One region of the Colwellia sp. BRX8-7 genome, then DNA from elsewhere that is predicted to be linked to it. Evidence: predicted binding sites of a transcription regulator. Region 1 holds the regulator's gene; each other region holds the start of a gene.

Region 1 (4,999 bases):
TTTGCCAGATAAATTTAGTGACAATCGGTTGGCTAGCAAGAAAGTCTCGCACGGGTTGATCTAAACCGGTAAAACCTTTTAAGTCTGTTTCCCAAAAAGGGTTAGGCAGAAAACGTGCATCAAAAACATAATCTGCGTCTTGTGGTACACCGTGTTTAAAGCCAAAAGATTCAAACACCACCACCATAGATGCCGAGGTTTTGCCTAAAATTCGCTCACGCACTAAATCAGATAATTGATGAGGTGATAACTGACTGGTATTAATATACAAACCCGCACGCGTGGAAATAGGCTCAAGCAGCTTTTTCTCTAAAGAGATGGCTTGGTCGAGTGGGATATTTTGTTTAATCAAAGGATGTAAACGACGCGTTTCACTAAAACGTCGAATAAGATCAGAGTCATCAGCATCTAAATACAGAATATCGAGTTTTACCGTTTTTGGTAGATAATCTAATATTTCTGAAACGTCATTAGGGTCATTGGGTAAGTTACGTACATCTAAACTAACCGCTACTTTGTCGTAATCATTAATAACGGTATGTGCTAATGCAGGCAATAAATTCACCGGAATATTATCGACACAGTAGTAGCCTAAATCTTCGAGTACACGTAAGGCGACACTTTTACCTGACCCTGAGCGACCACTGACTATCAAGAGTTTCATTTGAGTTTTCCTGGATTATTATTAGATTTTATTAACGTTTAGCATGCTTTATTAAAGTAAAAAGCTCTTGCGAATTTTGGCATTTTCTTACTTGCTTTGCGAATTGTTTAGTACTAAATATTTGCGCAATACTTTGTAAGGTATCTAAATGTTGTTGGCAGTTTTCTTCAGGTACAAATAACGCAATAATAATATCGACAGCACGGTTGTCTATCGCATCAAATTCAACGGCTTGTTCACTGGTCAGCAATACAGCAATAACTTGTGACGTGTTAGTTAATCGACCATGAGGAATCGCAATGCCATTTCCTATGCCGGTAGAGCCAACCTTTTCACGCGCCATTAAGCTTTCGAATAATTGATGAGTATCAATATTATCGAATTTTTTTGCCGCAGTTTCGCTAATTATTTCAAGGAGTTTTTTTTTGCTTGTACCCTTAATCGCACACAGGGTGCAATCAAGGGTAAGGATATCTTGCAACTTCATTATACTACTTAGATTCTTTGGTGAGTGAACAGGCGATAAACAGCATTAATGCTGATTCGTTTTACCTTTGTACTTCAATATTTGCCGGTCAAGCTTAACAACAAGACTATCAATAGAGGCATACATGTCAGCATTTTCAGCTTTTGCATGTAAATCAGAGCCACTAACGTGAACAGTCGCTTCAGCAATTTGATTTGATTTTTCAACGGTGAGAACAACATGAACATTATTGATATGATCAAAATGTCGGCTTAATTTTGCCATCTTTGTCGTGACGTTTTCTCGTAAAGCTTCGGTAATGTCAACATGGTGGCCAGAAAGATTAATTTGCATAAGCTTAATTCCTCATCTTTTCGTTAAAGTAAACTTTTTCGTTGGTTAGAAGGTGGAATAGAAAGTGACTCTCGATATTTTGCTATGGTACGTCGAGCTACATTTATCCCTTGATCGGCTAATAAATCAGCCATTTTACTATCACTAAGTGGTTTTGCTGGGATTTCGGCAGCAACAAATTTTTTGATTAATGCACGAATAGCTGTTGATGAACATTCGCCACCGCTTTCGGTGCCAACATGGCTTGAGAAGAAAAACTTCAGTTCGAAAATTCCACGTGGCGTATGCATATACTTTTGTGTCGTCACTCGTGAAATGGTTGATTCATGCATATCGACAGCTTCGGCAATATCATTTAAAACCATTGGACGCATGGCTTCATTACCATGTTCAAAAAAGCCAATTTGACGTTGCACAATACAGTTTGACACTTTTAATAAGGTATCATTACGGCTTTCTAAGCTTTTAATAAACCATTTAGCTTCTTGTAAATTTGAGCGAATAAATTGTGTGTCAGCTGTCGACTTCATCGAACGTGACATCGAAGCATATTGCTGATTCACCGAAAGTTTTGGCGCAGTATCAGGATTTAATTCGACCACCCAACGGCCATTTTTCTTTTCAACAGAAACATCAGGAATAACATACTGATCGTCACTCTTCATCACACTATCGCCGGGTCTAGGGTCAAGTGATTGAATAAGACGCACTACTTCGCGCAGTTGCTCTTCTTTCAGTCGAGTTTTACGCATTAATGTACGATAGTCTCGGCTACCCAGTAGATTAATATGGTCACGCAAAACTAACTTACTTTCTGCTAACCAAGGTGTAGCGGGGTCAAATTGATTAAGTTGAATGATTAAACATTCTGAAATAGAACGAGCAGCGACACCAACAGGATCAAAGAGGTTAATACGTTTTAGTACCACCTCAATTTCATCAAGCTCTACTCCTTCAATGGCAACACTTTCTAAAATGTCTTCACTAGATACCGTTAAGTAACCGGCGTCATCAACAGCATCAATAATTGCTGTCGCTATAGCGCGGTCTGTTTCGGTAAAAGGGCTTAATTCCATTTGCCAGCGCAAATGATCTTGAATGGAGTCTTGAGTCTCGCCTTGGTAAGTATAATCTTCTGAAGCTGGGCCTGAGCTTGAACTTGCTGCACCAGCCGTGTAGTTATCATCCCAAGTGGTATCCATGTTTAATTCTTCAGGGATATCGTTCTTGTCCATGGCTTCAGTGGTGGTGATTTCATCAATGGTAGGCGTAGCGTCTTCGCTACCATCAGAAGCGGGGGCTTCTTTAACATCACCAGTACCGGCAGTGTGAGCTTCTTCAAGGTTGTCAGTACTTTTATCTTCAGGATTATTTGAAGACTCATCCATTTCTAATAATGGATTACTTTCTAAGGCTTCCTGAATTTCTTGTTGAAGCTCTAACGTAGACAGTTGCAGCAATTTGATTGCTTGCTGCAATTGTGGCGTCATGGTTAATTGTTGTCCTATGCGGAGTTGTAGAGTAGGGCGCATTTAGGTCATTAACTTCCTATTATTTTTAATGGGATATTTTCGTTTTTTTCATACGAAGATACTATTCATTTACTGACTACTATAGCGTGAATTGTTCACCAAGGTATACATCTCTTACGTGTTGATTTGCAAGAATTTGATCTGCAGTACCTTCTGCAATAAGTTCACCATGACTAACAATATACGCATGTTCACATACATCGAGAGTTTCACGTACATTGTGATCAGTGATCAACACACCAATGCCACGTTCTTTTAAGTGTAGAATAATTTTTTTAATATCACCTACTGAAATTGGATCAACACCAGCAAAAGGTTCATCTAATAAAATAAATTTTGGTTCAGCAGCTAATGCGCGAGCAATTTCTACTCGGCGGCGTTCACCACCAGATAAGCTCATGCCTAAATTATCTTTGATATGACCTATGTTGAATTCTTCAACAAGATGTTCTAATTTCTCTTCACGTTCAGCATCTGATAATTCTTTTCGTGTTTGTAAAATAGCCATAATATTGTCGTAAACACTGAGTTTTCGAAAAATAGAGGCTTCTTGTGGTAAATATCCGATGCCTTTTCTCGCACGCTCATGCATAGGCGCTAACGTCAGGTTTTCGTCATTTAAGATAATATCGCCACTATCACTTTCAACTAAACCCACAATCATATAAAAAGAAGTTGTTTTTCCGGCACCATTTGGGCCCAGTAAACCGACTATTTGTCCTGCTGAAACTTGCATACTGACATTTTTAACCACTTTTCTGCCTTTATAGGCTTTGGCAAGGCCTTTTGCCATTAGGGTGCTAGTGCTCATAAATTAATTTTTTCCTGAGTTTTCGCGTCTGTGGTTGTCGCTTTAATTTTTTCTTTCGGCTGAAAAATCGTTTTAGTGCGTTCGTTAGATTTACTTTCAGCATTAACATACTGAGTGGCAATATTGTAAGTAATTCTACTGCCACTAACCTCACTACCTTCTTGCTGTAATAACGCATTTCCTGAAATTATCACTAAATTATTTGCGGGCTCATATCTTATTTCGTCTGCTTGTAAGCTAAGAGGAGTGCCATCGGCTAAGGTTTGTTTAAAGGTTGCTGGCTTCCCTTTAGCGATATAGGTTTTTTCTTCACTGCCAGATTGAGTCAGCACTTGTACTAAATCAGCACGTATAACTAATGAACCTTGAGTGATCACCACGTTATCAATATAGCTGAATATTTTATTTTTAAGATCAACGGCTTGTCTTGAAGCGTTAATTTCAATCTTTTGTTTTATATCAAATTTTTCAGCGAAAGCTGACGAAAATAGCGGAGTTGATAACAATAAGCACAGTAGGCTATTTTTTAACAATTTCATAAATTGATTTCACATGTTTAGTTAGTGTCATTTGGTTGGTGTTTAAGTCGACAATTAAACCTTTACCATCGATGGTAAATCCTTTACCGATAATTTTAATTTCTTGTTCTGAACTTATGATGTTAGTTTTTAGATCAAGTTCAAAGTATTTTCCTTGAACTTCTTGTAATAAGCTATCGGGATCTGTTGCTAACAGGCGGACATGCTTTTCTAATTTTACCCGGTTGTTATTGTATAATATGCCTTCATTGGCAGATATTTTCCATGCGGGCGCATCATTTTTTGGATGAAGTGTGTATTGAGGAAACTCAAAGTTGGTAATACTTAACTCAGGGTAATGTTCCATACGATGGGCATCAACAACATAAGCTAAACTTCCTTGATGTTTATAAACATTACTGTGTAAATTTTCGGCAATAAAATCAGGGGTCAGCGTCTTATCAATCGCTTGTAATTGTGGTGCTGAGGAATTTCTCCATTCAATTATACCGTAAACGCCTCCCGCAATCAGAAAAAACAACAAGGTTAAACTATAAAGTCGATTCATATACTCGCACCCGAAGCATTTGCTAAGGTGTTTTGGCTAAGCATGATTAAATCGCATATTTCTCGAACAGCACCAAAACCGCCATG
Region 2 (4,999 bases), on a different contig from region 1:
GTTGTAGGGGAAGTTAATCAAACAAGAGTGAAGTCAATTATTGATGTGGCTATTGCGAGATTTGAGCTTTTTCAAGGACTAAAACAAGAACTTGCTGACACTAAACAAAAATTGTCTAGCCAGAAAAGTATCGATAAAGCTAAACGTTGGTTAATGGAAACAAAACAACTGTCTGAAATAGATGCGTATCACTTCATTCGAAAAATAGCGATGGATAACAGCCAGAAAATGGATGATGTTGCCAAAAACATCCTTTCTGTTGCTAGCATTTTTTAGATATTTAAAGACGTTTTAAAGAATTGTAGAGAATATCAATTATGTTTAATATTGAAAAAAAAAATATAACCCTTGGCTTTATGCCATTAACAGATAGTGCCCCCTTAGTCATTGCTCATGAAATGGGATTTTTCGAAAAATGGGGGCTTAACGTAAACCTAACAAAACAAAATTCTTGGGCCACATTAACAGATAAATTGCATAGCGGAGTTATTGACGCCGCCCAAATGTTAGCCCCTATGCCCATTGCCTGTAACTTAGGTTTACACGGACAAAAGTCAACCGTGATTGCCCCAATGATATTGAGTCGTAACGGTAATGGCATCACGTTATCGACTAAACTCTACCAAAAAATATTATTACAACACAATACCAATGAGATCAGTATGCCATTTTCGGCCAATATATTGAGACATGAAATAGAGCAACGAAAAAAAGAAGGTAATAAATTAACCTTCGCTGTCGTTTTTCCTTATAGCTGTCATCATTATCAACTTGTTGAATGGCTAAAGAATAGTGATATCGATCCATCAGACATTAATTTATTAATTGTACCTCCTTCAAACATGGTGCCATCTATGCATTCAGGGGATCTTGATGGCTTTTGTGTCGGTAGTCCTTGGAATGCTAAAGCGGTTAGAGAAGGTGTTGGCATCACAGGTGTTACCTCTTCTGACTTATGGGAAGATTCACCTGAGAAGGTGCTTGGATTAATGTCTGATTGGCAAGTTAAGCACCCAGAAACAACATTTGCTTTAGTATCTGCTTTATATGAAGCATGCCAATGGCTTGAAAATATTCCCAATCGCTTTGAAGCAGCGAGGTTCTTGAGTCGTGCAAAGTATTTAGACACACATATCGACGTAATTGCGCCTTCATTAATGGGGAGTTGCCTAACCCTTAACAATACATCACCTCGTAAAGTAGAAAGCTATCAACAATTTTCGACATTAGGTGATCCCACATTCAATAGGCCAGCACATCATTACGGTGAAAACATTGCCAAATTAATGCAAGCGTGTGGACACATAAACAGACAACAAATAACGGATCTAGACATTGCTTCGATCTACAGGGAAGATATTTATCAAGCTGTAATATATAAGAATAAGTAGAGCCTTTATTAAAATGAAGTATCTGCCTACAGGCCTATAGACACCAAAATAGTGCAAATACTTCTCACTGTTGGAGCAAAGTATTTAATCAAAAAAAATAAAACAAAGTAAGTTACTGATTTTAAAAACAATTAATAGGTGGCACTAATTGTGCTTTATAGTTAATAGCGTTTTCATGTTAATTCAATCAACAGCGGTTGTTTTAACGATAAAGTGAAAATTGACTCAAAACTTATTTCGTTAAAACTAATCGCACTGCAACGACGTAGTCATTATTAGTTTGGCATTGAAGCCCACAGTACTCGGATTGTATCCGAAGTACTGTGGGCTTTTTTTATTTGGAGAAAGGTATTTTGAAAACGACTTTAAAAAATGAATGTAAAAAATTATGCCGTACTGTTATTGCAGGACTATGTATTTCTGGCTCCCTACTGACTTCGTCTTTGCAAGCAGCAGAGCTAGGCTACCCAGAAAAAGAAGAACTTAAATTTGGTTTTATTAAATTAACCGATATGGCCCCTATCGCTATTGCTTATGAGAAAGGATTTTTTGAAGATGAAGGCTTATACGTCACGATTGAATCTCAAGCTAACTGGAAAGTATTACTTGATGGCGTTATAGATGGTCGATTAGACGGTGCTCACATGCTTGCTGGCCAACCCATTGCAGCAACGATTGGTTACGGGACTAAAGCTGAAATCATCACGCCTTTTTCAATGGACTTAAATGGCAATGCGATTACTGTTTCTAATGAAATTTGGAAGCAAATGAAGGTCAATATTCCTAAGCAAGCCGATGGAAGACCTGTTCATCCTATTAAAGCTGATGCCTTAAAGCCTGTTGTAGAAAAGTATCTTGATGAAGGCAAACCTTTCAACATGGGTATGGTGTTTCCAGTATCGACACATAACTACGAGTTACGCTATTGGTTAGCGGCTGGTGATATTCATCCTGGATTTTACGCTCCTCATAAAGGTGATACATCAGGAAAGATTGACGCACAAGTGCTGTTGTCAGTAACGCCTCCTCCACAAATGCCAGCCACAATGGAAGCCGGCACTATTTATGGTTATTGTGTAGGTGAACCTTGGAACCAACAAGCCGTATTTAAAGGCATTGGTGTGCCGGTCGTTACCGATTATGAAATTTGGAAGAACAACCCGGAAAAAGTATTTGGTATTACTAAAGCCTTTGCTGAAAAATACCCAAATACCACCATTCGTTTAACACGCGCATTGATTCGTGCCGCTAAATGGTTAGACGAAAACAATAATGCTAACCGTCCAGAAGCAGTGAAAATTTTATCTCAATCGAACTATGTTGGTGCTGATTACGACGTTATCGCAAACAGCATGACAGGGACTTTCGAGTACGAAAAAGGCGATGTGCGTTCAGTACCTGACTTCAACGTATTCTTTCGCTACAACGCCACTTATCCTTACTACTCTGATGCTATTTGGTATTTAACACAAATGCGTCGTTGGGGACAAATTAGCGATGACAAACCTGATAGTTGGTACAAAGATATTGCCGCACAAGTTTATCGTCCTGATATTTACATGGCTGCAGCGCAATCATTAGTTGATGACAAGTTATTGTCTAAAAGCGACTTTTCAGACTTAGTCGGTGAAGACGGTTTCCGTGCTCCTCAAAAACACTTTATTGACAACATTGTTTATGACGGTACTCAACCAAACGCCTATATAAACAAGTTTAAAATTGGCCTAAAAGCCGGTGACAAACTTTAGAACCTTGTCGTATTTTAGCCAGTACTTTACTGAGTAGTTATGCGCTGTCCATTAACTGGCAGCGCATAAAGGAGAGCAAAAATGACTGCTGTAATTAATAAAAAAACATTAGGTATTGTGCCAATGAGTAATAACAAAATAATCGGGTCCTTTATTTCAGAAAAGGCACAAGCGTTGATATTACCTATGGCCGGTATCTTCTGTTTTATGCTGCTATGGTCGTTTACGGCAAGTAGCATTGATACTTCGCTCGGAAAATTCCCTGGCCCCAGTGCAGTGGCTACTCAAGTAGTTAATTTAATTGATGAACATAATGCTGAACGCGCCAAAGAAGATGCTTTTTATATTCGCCAGGACGAACGAAATAAAGTGCGAATGGCAAAAGATCCAAGCTATCAAGCTAAAATACGAGTTTATACTGGTAAAGAAACATTTTTAGACCAAATATTCACCAGTTTAGTGACGGTAGTTAGTGGCTTTTTAGTGGCTGCTGTTGTTGCTATTCCCTTAGGTATTGCCATTGGTTTAAGTAAAAATTTAAATACGGCAATAAACCCTATTATACAAATTTTTAAACCCGTATCTCCTTTGGCTTGGCTACCGATAGTAACCATGGTAGTCAGTGCACTTTATGTATCTCCTGATCCTATGTTTGCTAAATCTTTTATCACCTCTTTAATCACAGTAACTTTATGTAGTCTTTGGCCTATGGTCATCAACACTTCTTTTGGTGTGGCTTCAATAAATCAAGACTGGGTGAATGTCAGTAAAGTATTAAGCCTGCCTAAACACGTACATATTCAAAAAATTGTTTTACCTGCTTCCATTCCTGCCATTTTTACTGGCATGAGAATGTCATTAGGTATTGCTTGGATGGTACTTATTGCGGCTGAAATGCTGGCACAAAATCCAGGGTTAGGAAAGTTCGTTTGGGATGAATTCCAAAACGGCAGTTCGCAATCTCTTAGTCGCATTATGACCGCAGTATTAACCATAGGCCTTATTGGCTACATGCTTGATAGAACCATGCTGCAACTGCAAAGAATATTGTCTTGGGACAAATCAAGCGCACAACTTTAGCCAATATAGGATTAAGGAAATCACATGAGCATTATTTTAGACATCAGCAAAGTAGATATGGTATTTCCAACCCCTAAAGGCGATTTTACCGCGTTAAAGGGTGTTGATTTACAAATAAAAAAAGGTGAATTCATTTCACTTATAGGTCATTCAGGTTGTGGTAAATCAACCGTATTGAATATTGTTGCCTGTTTGCACAGAGCAACATTAGGTGGCGTATTATTAAATAACAAAGAAGTAACAGAACCCGGCCCTGAACGTGCTGTTGTTTTTCAAAACCATTCATTATTGCCTTGGTTAACCGCCTATCAAAATATTGAGTTAGCGGTAAAACAAGTCTTCAAAAATAAAATGTCTTCAAGCGAAATGAAAGAATGGATCGAACATAACTTACGTTTAGTTCATATGGATCATGCAAAAGACAAGCGTCCTGATGAAATTTCAGGCGGTATGAAACAACGTATTGGTATTGCCAGAGCTTTAGCAATGAAACCAGAAGTACTTTTGATGGATGAACCTTTTGGTGCGCTCGACGCTTTAACGCGAGCTCATATGCAAGACTCATTAATGGAAATTCAGCAAAAGCTTAACAACACCGTCATCATGATCACCCATGACGTAGATGAAGCTGTTTTATTATCAGATCGCATTGTCATGATGACCAACGGGCCAGCCGCGACAATAGGCGAAATATTAGACGTCAACTTACCTCATCCAAGAAACCGTTTAGCGCTAGCAGAAGATGTTGAATATAACCGTTTACGCTCAGCTGTTTTAACT
Region 3 (4,999 bases), on a different contig from region 1:
CAGGGGAAATTGTTATTAATGGTGAGTATTATGCTCTAATTTATGGCTACCCTACTGTAGTAGGAGCAACAGCTGATGGTACCACGGGCAAAGGCTGGGGCATTGATAAATTAGTTGATTTAAGTAACGGTTCTAATATTAGTTACGCTACTGGCGTATTCAGTCATAATGATGCGGCCGATTCAACAAAATGTAAAGTAACTTATGCAGACGCCTCTGGCACAGGTACTCCAACTGTTGTCACCCCTGCCAGTGCAAGAATTGATGTTACTGATTGTTAGAGTGCTCTTGATTAGATTTTAATCTTTTAAAGGGGAGCTATGCTCTCCTTTTTTGTTTTATATTTAAAAAGTCAGGTAAAGAGTAATGAGAACCAAAGGATTTAGCTTAATAGAATTAGTCGTTGTTATCGTAATTTTAGGTATTCTTGCTGCTACGATTGCACCAAAGTTTATTGATTTAAGTGCTGCTGCTCGAACCGCAACCCTAGAAGGTGTAAAAGCTTCTGTTCAAGGTGCCTCTTCTTTAGTACATAGTAAATCTTTAATTGCAGGCAATCAAAATAATGCAAAAACAGATACTCCAACACCATCTATCACTTTATCATCTGGGACCTCAATAGCACTTAGCTATGGATACCCTACTGTACCAGGCCCCTTTTCCTCACCCAATACTCTAGTTTATTGGAACGCGTTAATTGATATTGATGAAAGCTTTAACATTATTCCCGACATCCAAGTAGGGGTCTTAATTATATATCCAATTGATGCTTATCCTGATAATTATCCCGATCCTAATAGTCCGTGTGTTGTTGTATATAATGAAGTCTCAGCAAAATTTGGCCTTCCTGACATTAAAATAAATGAGTGCATTTAAGTTATTACACATTAGGCTTATAAACTATGGTTTGATTTATGAAAAGTAATTTTTTGTTAAAAAATGGGAAGTTTTCTCAATATTCAGGTTTTACTTTAATTGAGTTGGTCATTGTGATGATCATGATAGGCATCCTCTCCGTAACAGTTATTCCTAAAATATTTACCTCTAGTGGCTACGAAGAAATTGGCTACCAAGCTGAAACTGTAGATAAATTGCGTGCTATCCAATTAAGAGCCATGCAAGATACTTCGGCTATCCAATGTTTATTAGTTTATGTGACCAAAAAAAAACTAGGTATCCCAGATAGCAATTGCAGTCCGCCAATTTTTTTATCGAATACAGAGCCAAGTAGTACCATAGTAAAAATAAGTGAACAGTCGTTAAGCTTTGATGATCATAATGGTGGTTATAGTTTTACTTTTGATCAAATGGGACGGCCAGATCAAGCAAGGACCATAAATATACAAGGTGGCGAACAGACTCTGATTATTACTATTAATGCTGAGGGCTATATCAGTGCGAATTAATATGAGTAAGCAAAATATTGTTATTAAAAAACATGCAGGCTTCACTTTGGTTGAGCTCATTGTTGGTATCGTTGTGTTATCTATTTCTTTTTCTATACTAACCACATTACTTTATCCGCTAGCAAATAAAAGTGCCGAGCAAGTTCACCAAATCAGAGCAGCTGAATTAGGTCAATCGATGATCAATGAAATCATTGGTCGAGCTTTTGACGAAAATTCTGATATGTCAGGAGGTTTTATCCGTTGTGGTGAGTCTGGGGTCAGTTGTTCTGCCATTGGCGCTGATAGCGGCGAAAGCAGGGCTGGTTATGACGATGTTGACGATTATGATGCTATTAATTTTGGTGATACTTTAGAGAACTCGTTAGGTGAAGATATTTCTACTCAATATGTTGGCTTTTCAATGGACGTTAAGGTGATTAATGATGCCAATTACGACGGCAATAGCACAGGAGATAATTCAACCGCTAAATTAATTACTGTCACTGTACGTACTCCACAAAATTTTGATTTCGTATTCTCTGTTTATAAAGTGAACTTCTAATGGCCAATATTTCTATGCAGAAAAAGCAAGCTGGTTTTACGCTAATAGAGTTGGTAACTGTCATTGTTATTTTAGGTGTTTTATCAATAGGGTTAAGTAGCTTTTTAAAGTTTGGGGCACAGATTTTTATTGAAGCGACAGACCGAAATCAAATATTGTCGTCAGCCCGATTTGCAATCGAGCGTATAAATCGAGAGTTAAGAGGCGCTGTACCCAACAGCGCAAGAATTTTATTTAATGGTTGTTTAGAGTTTACCCCTATAGCAAAAAGCTTTGTCTATGTTGATATACCGGTTACACCTGAGCCTGATGCTAATGTTGTTACACTAGTACCTACTGATACTTCATTCACCGCTGAAGAGGATGATAATTATTCTGTGGTGGTTTATCCATTAAATAGTGATGATGTTTATCAAACGATTAATAGTAAAGTATTTCCATTAAAGTCAGGGAATTTCAATGGCAGCGGATCTCCTCATACATTAACGTTTTTTAATGATATTAGCTTTGCCGAAGACTCTACTACTCAACGACTTTTTATTAGCAAGAAAGCGGTGATGTACTGCCATGAGAATAACAATGAATTAGTACGTTACGATATAGATAGTCATAATTCTGATGGTAGTATTAGTGGTCAAAGTACGGGTATGTTAATGGCTGAAGATTTAATTACTGCTACTTTTAAAGCTGGGACAGGCTCACGTCAACGAAATGGTACTATTGAATTAGATTTCGAATTTTCTCGTAACAATGAAACAATTCATTTTAACAATGAAGTACAGGTGCCTAATGTTCCTTAATCATGTGGGTCAGCAACTATTGCTAACAAAAACTATAACTCATTGTAAAGTTAAAAAAACTCAACAAGGTAGTGCTTTAGTTATTGCGATATTTATTATTATCGTGATGACAGTCTTAGGTTTGGCGCTTGTTCGTATGTTAAACACTAGTGCAGAATCTGTTGCCTATGAAGTGATGGGTACTCGCGCTTACGCGACAGCACAAATCGGGGTTCAGTGGGGGGGGCGAGAAATTTTTCCTCTAGGTACCGGTGCGTCTCGCCATTGTGATGGCAGTACGGTTTCAGTGAACAATAACAGCTTTGTGTCTCCGCAAACGTTAAATCCCCCTAGTGGTATAAGTAATAATGACGGCTTAGCTAATTGTCAAATAAGCTCTTTAATCTGTAAAGATTTAAAATACGATGGCGTAGCATATTTTACGATTACTAGTACAGGGCAATGTAATGTTGGTGGGATAATTACTTCACGAACGATTGTAATAGAGGCCCGTAGCTTATAAGCTCTAAATACTTTGATTACTATTGCTGTATTGTATAATGTGTTAATATTCTTTACACAATATAATTCTTACAGTTAATTGATTTTTATAATTTACCTTTAAAACAACATGTTGTATTTATGGCTCGTTAATTGCATTTTATTTATATAGTAAGATTTTTTACTGCCATTCTTCATTAATTAGGATTTATAATGATTAAGTTAATTAGCCAGTTTTTAGTTGTTTTATTATTTATCACTGCCGGTGTGGCAAACGCTACTCTTATCACTGCGGATCTGACTGAAAATAATTATATTAATTATAAAGGTCTTGATTGGGCTTGGGCTTCTCCGGTAAATGTAGAGGTGTACGGTTCGAATAGACTATATTCTCCAACTCTTCATGAGGGGTGGAGATTTGCTTCTGAAAATGAATTAATTATTTTAAAAACAGAATTAACTCTTCAAGATTTCACTGGTATTGATGAAAGTGGTAATGAATTTACTATTCAAGCCATTGAATATTGGAATACACATTATGTTCGCTTTAATATCGAAGATTTTAATAATGACTGGGTAAATAGTAGTTGGACAATAACGCCTAATATTGATTGGAACTATGAAACATTCTACGTACGTGATACGCCATCGGATGTACCTGAACCATCTACTATCTTGATTTTTGCTATTGCGTTAATCGCTATATCTTTGAGAAAACGCGTGATTAAATAATTTGAATGCGCAGTGAATAAAATTAAAAACAGCCTCGTCAATGCGGGGCTTTTTATTGCCTTAAAATAATTATATAGGACCTATATTAGGCTCGCTAAATTTATTTGAAAAGATGTGCCGATAAAAAATAGTTGGCTTTTAAGCCGAACATTCATCTTTATTCATTAGTCATCATGAAATTTTATTCACCGATAAATATGATTAATTAGCATGGTTATCTCGTGGTAAAATGCTGAAATTTATTAAATAGGTTATCTAAAAAGATTGATTTTTAATTCGAAGCGAGTACAAAAATATTTTGTCATTTTATGGTAATAATTAGGGAACTATTGGTGTTGAATACAAGACTAAAGATTGGCGAAAGTGTAACTGCAACGCAAAGTAAGTAACATAACCGATAAACGTAATTGTGCAATTGTAACATTTTGCCCAAATCGAGAAAATGTTACTATGACTTTTTAACAAGAATGAGGGATTTAATACATTATTGATTAACAATTCCCTCAATTTTGGCTTAGTCATTAAAAATATGCTAAAAAAGTGATGTTTTTTATCATTCAAACAACACAAATTTGAAACACTCAGGTATGATTAGCCAATATAATATATTATTAACAAACTTGACAAAATGCTCATTGATTAACTCAATGCTTTGTTGAGAATAAAAGAGATTAATTCTCTTTTTATAACACTTTAGGATATTTAGATCTTATGTTTAAAAAATTACGCGGCATGTTTTCTAATGATTTATCAATAGATTTAGGAACGGCGAACACTCTTATTTATGTAAAAGACCAAGGCATCGTTTTGAATGAGCCTTCGGTAGTTGCTATTCGCCAAGACCGCTCTGGTGGTTCAAAAAGTGTAGCCGCAGTAGGTTCTGCTGCAAAACAAATGCTGGGCAGAACGCCAGGTAATATTGAAGCTATTCGCCCAATGAAAGATGGTGTTATCGCTAACTTTTTTGTTACTGAAAAAATGCTGCAATACTTTATTAAACAAGTTCACAGTAATAATTTTTTACGCCCAAGTCCTCG
Region 4 (4,999 bases), on a different contig from region 1:
TCCTATTAATGCCGTAAACCTTGGCTGTTGCGCTAGATCGATAAAATAAGGTGATTGTAATAAGTTAGCACGCCAATTATATAAATAACCATTATCAATGGCAGCTTCGAGGTACTTAATGGTCTGCTCATCGTTATTTTCGAGTGAGCTACTGATAGCAAGGTTCATGTATTCAATACCCAACAAGCGTGCTTGACCTGTAAGATAAAAAGACTCATCTCGTCCCTTTACTCCCTCAACAAGCTTTTCAACTTTGGCTAACTGACCTTGTGCTTTATAAACACGGGCAAGTAGCAAAATGCCATTTACATTTTCTATAGCATCCAATGTTGCGGGGGGTGGTTGATTAACCCATTCATTTATCCCCGGGATATGAAGATTAATCAATGCCTCTGCATCAGCAAATTGTTGCTGCTTGAGTAATAAGTATATGGCACCAGTAATAAAGCGATCTTTGAGTTGTTTACTGGGATATACCGTATTAGCATCGGCTATGGTATCGTTAATGAGTATTAACGCTTTAGCGGTTTGCCCAAGGTAAATAAGACTGTTCACTTTTTGATTGATAATTCCAGCGTTATTGGCATTAATAGACATTGCCTTTTCTGCATATTCAAGAGACTTAAGACCAGATCCCAAAGATAAATAGTAGATCGAAAGTGCTTGAGGAAAATAAGGGTCGTTAGGGTCTAACCTTGCACCATTTTCAGCTAGCTTAATAGCATCAACAATTTGCCCCATATGCTGTGCATATATTTGTCCTAAATAAAAAGGATAAAAAGTATTCTTCGGGTTAACCTTAATAGCTTGTTTAAGCGTTTGTTCCGCTTCTGAATATTTTTGTAATGTTTGTACTAAATATACTGCAAAAAAATACGGTAAATCAGCATTAAGTGGGTCAACTTTTTGAGCCCTTTCAAATAAAGCCCTGGCGTTATCTTCTCCCATTTCAGCACCATTTGATTGTGCATGCCTTATGATGATATCGACATTATTAGGATTTAGCCGATAAGCTTCTTTTGCATACTGATTACGTAACTTACGATCTGTTTTTATAATTAATGACCGAACAAAATAAGCTTCAGCAGAGTTTGGATTAATGCTAAGTACTTCTTTAATTAGCGCTTCTGCCTTATCAAGTATTAGCCAATCAAAGCGACTACCCGTAATAATTTGACGAGCATATGTTTCTGCCAGCTTAATGCGCGCCATCAAAAATTCGGGGGCAATGTCTGTTGCTAACTCAAGAGCAGCAGCGGCATTATCTAAACTTTCAAAGGTATAGGTATGAAGTCCCCTTAGGCCTTGCAGATATAAATCATAAGCTCTAGGGTTAATCGTTTGCGCAGAAGATACTGTCTTAACTAATGATATGCCTAAGGTTTCCTTCAGTGCCTCGACAATTTCTGCTGATATTTCATCTTGTACTTGAAAGATGTCATCAAGCTCGCGATCATATGACTCAGACCACAAGTGTTTATCTGTTTCAGCATTGATGAGCTGAGCGGTTATACGCACTCTTACACCCGACTTTCTCACACTGCCTTCGAGTACGTTTTTTACACCCAAAATTTTAGCAACTTCCGAAATATTAATCTTAGTATCTTTATAGGCAAACGCCGATGAACGAGAGGTTACTTGTAGTTTCGGTATTTTTGCTAATACATTTAATATTTCTTCTGAAATACCATCTGAAAAGTATTCTTGTTCTTTATCAGAAGACATATTTACAAAAGGAAGTACAGCAATCGAGGTACCCTTTGGCTCTGATATTAATGGATTATTTGCATTAACTTTGATGGAAACTTGGGCAATAACTTCAGCTTGTTCTGTTGGCAAGACTAAAGCCGTTGGTGATTGAAAACGACTCTCATAAATAAAGTAAATCAAGGCAATTGCCATAAGGCCAATAATGATAAAATCTAATTTACGACCTGTAAGAGCAGCAGTAGAATCTCCAGATGATATGGCGGATTCAAGCTTGATACCGTCGGGAGTTATTTCAAACGCCCAAGCAAAAAAAAGGGCAAAAGGAAAACCAATAAGACCAAAAAAAAATACCGCAGTATTTATCCAATTAGGCAAGTGTAATGCCGGAACAGCAATTGACGTGATTTGAACAACAACCCAAGCAAGTACAAGGTAGGCAATCCCAACCTTGAAAACATTTCGCCTTTTCAGTTCTGATATCAAAGATTCAGCCACATTTAATCCATAAATATGTTTATTTTTTAGCCATGTATAATCAATGTAATGCTATTAATGACTTAAATCAAACTTGAGAGGTTTAATAAGCCAATTTGCTTAATATAAAATATTACACAAAAAGAACGCCTGCAAAGTGTAAATAGTTATCAGTAACTATAATTGTAATAATAAAAAGACATTAGTTAAGTTAGAACAAACTTAACTGAACCTACAAAAGCAAAAAAACACCAATCATTACAATTGATGTTTTTATATAACTAAGAACGTTTACACTATTATAGTTAGCTCTTAAAGCGACGCGACGCTAAGCCAATTAGACCTAACGCAAAAATTGCCAGGGTAGTTGGTTCAGGAACATTAACAGCAGAATCATTAACAGCAGCAGTACCAAAAAACTCAATTTCACCTAATTGGTGATTATTGCCGCTTACAACCGAAGTTGATTGGTAACGGAAAATACTATATGCCGTATTAACGTTATAATCATCAGCATTTGAAAACTGAATAACTTCAAAGCGTGTTGCCCCCCAAATAGAGCTTCCTGCTACGTCATAAGAATAAATAGACGTATAGTTGATTCCGTCATTTGAGCCTAAGATACTCCACTGATCGGAATCTCTGTTAGGAACATCATTTGCAGAAGAAAGTGTGAATTTATCAAGAATGTAACGATTTGTACCAAAATCAGCTTCTACCCATACATTACCACCATCGCAACACCACTTGGCGTTACCAGATGATAAAATGTTATCAAATACATTAAATGCACTCTCTCCATTGCCAAAGGCAGGTTCTATACTAGAACGAAACATTGCATTATAGTTTACATTCGAATTAGCAAGACCGTCATTCTCTGGATCAGTTAAATCACCACCCACTAATGCCTCAGTTCCTGTGCCAAGAATTAAACTTGCGCTGGCGGTAGTCGTAAGTAAAGTAAGAGCAGTTGTTAATAGTACTAATGGTAAAAAATTCATTTTCATTTTTTGTGCCTTTAAATTTATTTCAATTAAATCTGGGAGATAATTATTAAAACAATAATCATACCCCAGCAAAGCAAATAACAGGCCAACAAATTAAATAGGATATATTTCAATTGGTTATATAAAACAAAAAATAACATTAGAGTAAATATGTAAATAAATCTGACACACCCATCTCATCAACCAGTTGAATTCATTGTATTATTTAAAATAACAGTCATTAAGCTTCATTTAGCAATAAAAAAGTTCATCACGATGATGGCTTAGCTAAATCATTCAAACGTAAAGTGAGGCCAAAGAAACGATAGAACATCGCGCAGCTCTTATAGAAAAGCGATGTAATTTAGCTCAAGATTACGGCATGACCAAACCTATGGTTGCCAGCGAAATTACTGCGAGGGTAAATCACTGAAAAGCTGATATAAGTTGGCAGACCTAAATAAACGCCTGAGAAATTTTTACTTAAACAGCGTTCATTAAAATGAGCTTTATAGCAATTATCATCAATATGAATCCTGCGACTTTATCTATTTTGTGTTTGTGACGATTGAAACGAGGCATTATATTAGGGTGTGATAACAATAACGCCACACCGCTGTACCAAATAAAATGAGCCAACATAATAATTATCCCATAACTTACTTGCATTATTAGCGGAGTATCTACAGAAACAACTTGCGTAAAAATACTTAAGAAGAAGATAGATGTTTTCGGATTTAAGATGTTGCAGGTAAAGCCTCGACGCATCGCGTTAAAAGGCGACATTGCTGCTGTTTGATTGTTGTGATCATTATTTAACAGATCACGTGTTGTTAATAACTGCCAGGCAATATAAATAAGGTAAGCCGCTCCTAAATATTTGATTGTCGCAAATAACCAGGCGGAGTTTGCAATCACAACCGCTAATCCTGCAATCGAATAGCTAGCATGTATACAAACTGATAAACACATACCTAAACTCATATATAACCCCGATAAACGGCCATTATAGATACTCGTGCGAGTCACCATGACAAAATCAGCACCAGGCAACATAGCCATAAAAATAGCGATGGTGCTTACCGCAATAATTTCTGTCATGTAAGTACTTATTAACAACTCCATATTTCTCTCTCATCATTTAAAATAGTCTCATAGCAACTCACTTGTTACTGTGCAGCTATGTTAATATATGAGAAATTTAAAACAATACACCTATTTGTAAAAGGACTTGTGCTTGATGGACACAAATAAACTAATCCCCTTATTGTCTGATATGGCTATTTTGGTAACTGTCGTTGAGCAGGGCAACTTTAGTAAAGCGGCAATCAAACTTGGGGTAACCCCCTCAGCGGTAAGTCGCCAAATTAGCCGATTAGAAGATGCTTTAGGCATAAAACTATTACAACGCACTACACGGCAACTAGCGTTAACAGAGCCAGGAACATTAACCTTTAATTATTGTAAACAAATGATGGAGTCAGCAGAGCAAGCCGTTAATGCCAGTAGCTCGACAACATCAACGGTTAGTGGATTGTTGAGGGTGGCGGCACCAAAATCACTTGCCAATCGAGTATTGCGGCCACTCTTTGTCGAGTTTTTAAAGTGCTACCCTGATATTCAATTGCATTTAAAAGTAACTGACCGGATTTTAGATCCTATTCATGACGGTGTTGATTTCTTAATTCATATCAATGACAACCCGATTGAAGCTTTGGTCAACGTTAAAATTGGTCGCAGTGAACAAGTGTTATGTGCCAGTCCTGATTTTCTAGCTAACCATCCGCTACCAACACACCCCGACGATTTAAAAAATTTACCCTGCCTTT

The links. The regulator sigma-54, encoded in region 1, starts transcription at its own class of promoters, with help from an activator protein. The targets are predictions, from matches to a motif close to GTTGGCACGNNNNTNGNNT.
Region 2: H4J57_RS01200 (CmpA/NrtA family ABC transporter substrate-binding protein) is a predicted target of sigma-54. The motif match lies at 1,529-1,547, and genes of this name have one in related genera.
Region 3: H4J57_RS05950 (PEP-CTERM sorting domain-containing protein) is a predicted target of sigma-54. The motif match lies at 3,371-3,389, and genes of this name have one in related genera.
Region 4: H4J57_RS05260 (PEP-CTERM sorting domain-containing protein) is a predicted target of sigma-54. The motif match lies at 3,263-3,281, and genes of this name have one in related genera.

The regions. Positions count from the first base shown of each region.
Region 1 covers NZ_JACGVP010000011.1:168,765-173,763, forward strand. The annotation lists gene rapZ (RNase adapter RapZ) at 1-664, opposite strand, end outside; gene ptsN (PTS IIA-like nitrogen regulatory protein PtsN) at 696-1,151, opposite strand; gene hpf (ribosome hibernation promoting factor) at 1,197-1,484, opposite strand; gene H4J57_RS12590 (RNA polymerase factor sigma-54) at 1,508-3,016, opposite strand; gene lptB (LPS export ABC transporter ATP-binding protein) at 3,096-3,827, opposite strand; gene lptA (lipopolysaccharide transport periplasmic protein LptA) at 3,824-4,366, opposite strand; gene lptC (LPS export ABC transporter periplasmic protein LptC) at 4,347-4,913, opposite strand; gene kdsC (3-deoxy-manno-octulosonate-8-phosphatase KdsC) at 4,910-4,999, opposite strand, start outside.
Region 2 covers NZ_JACGVP010000001.1:278,337-283,335, forward strand. The annotation lists gene H4J57_RS01190 (ANTAR domain-containing response regulator) at 1-276, shown strand, start outside; gene H4J57_RS01195 (CmpA/NrtA family ABC transporter substrate-binding protein) at 318-1,391, shown strand; gene H4J57_RS01200 (CmpA/NrtA family ABC transporter substrate-binding protein) at 1,793-3,139, shown strand; gene H4J57_RS01205 (ABC transporter permease) at 3,263-4,219, shown strand; gene H4J57_RS01210 (ABC transporter ATP-binding protein) at 4,244-4,999, shown strand, end outside.
Region 3 covers NZ_JACGVP010000004.1:248,676-253,674, forward strand. The annotation lists gene H4J57_RS20255 (type II secretion system protein) at 1-281, shown strand, start outside; gene H4J57_RS20260 (type II secretion system protein) at 367-876, shown strand; gene H4J57_RS05930 (type II secretion system protein) at 915-1,406, shown strand; gene H4J57_RS05935 (prepilin-type N-terminal cleavage/methylation domain-containing protein) at 1,408-1,950, shown strand; gene H4J57_RS05940 (PilW family protein) at 1,950-2,750, shown strand; gene H4J57_RS05945 (hypothetical protein) at 2,740-3,252, shown strand; gene H4J57_RS05950 (PEP-CTERM sorting domain-containing protein) at 3,444-3,962, shown strand; gene H4J57_RS05955 (rod shape-determining protein) at 4,674-4,999, shown strand, end outside.
Region 4 covers NZ_JACGVP010000004.1:87,151-92,149, reverse strand. The annotation lists gene H4J57_RS05265 (hypothetical protein) at 1-2,205, opposite strand, end outside; gene H4J57_RS05260 (PEP-CTERM sorting domain-containing protein) at 2,490-3,191, opposite strand; gene H4J57_RS05255 (LysE family translocator) at 3,654-4,295, opposite strand; gene H4J57_RS05250 (LysR family transcriptional regulator) at 4,411-4,999, shown strand, end outside.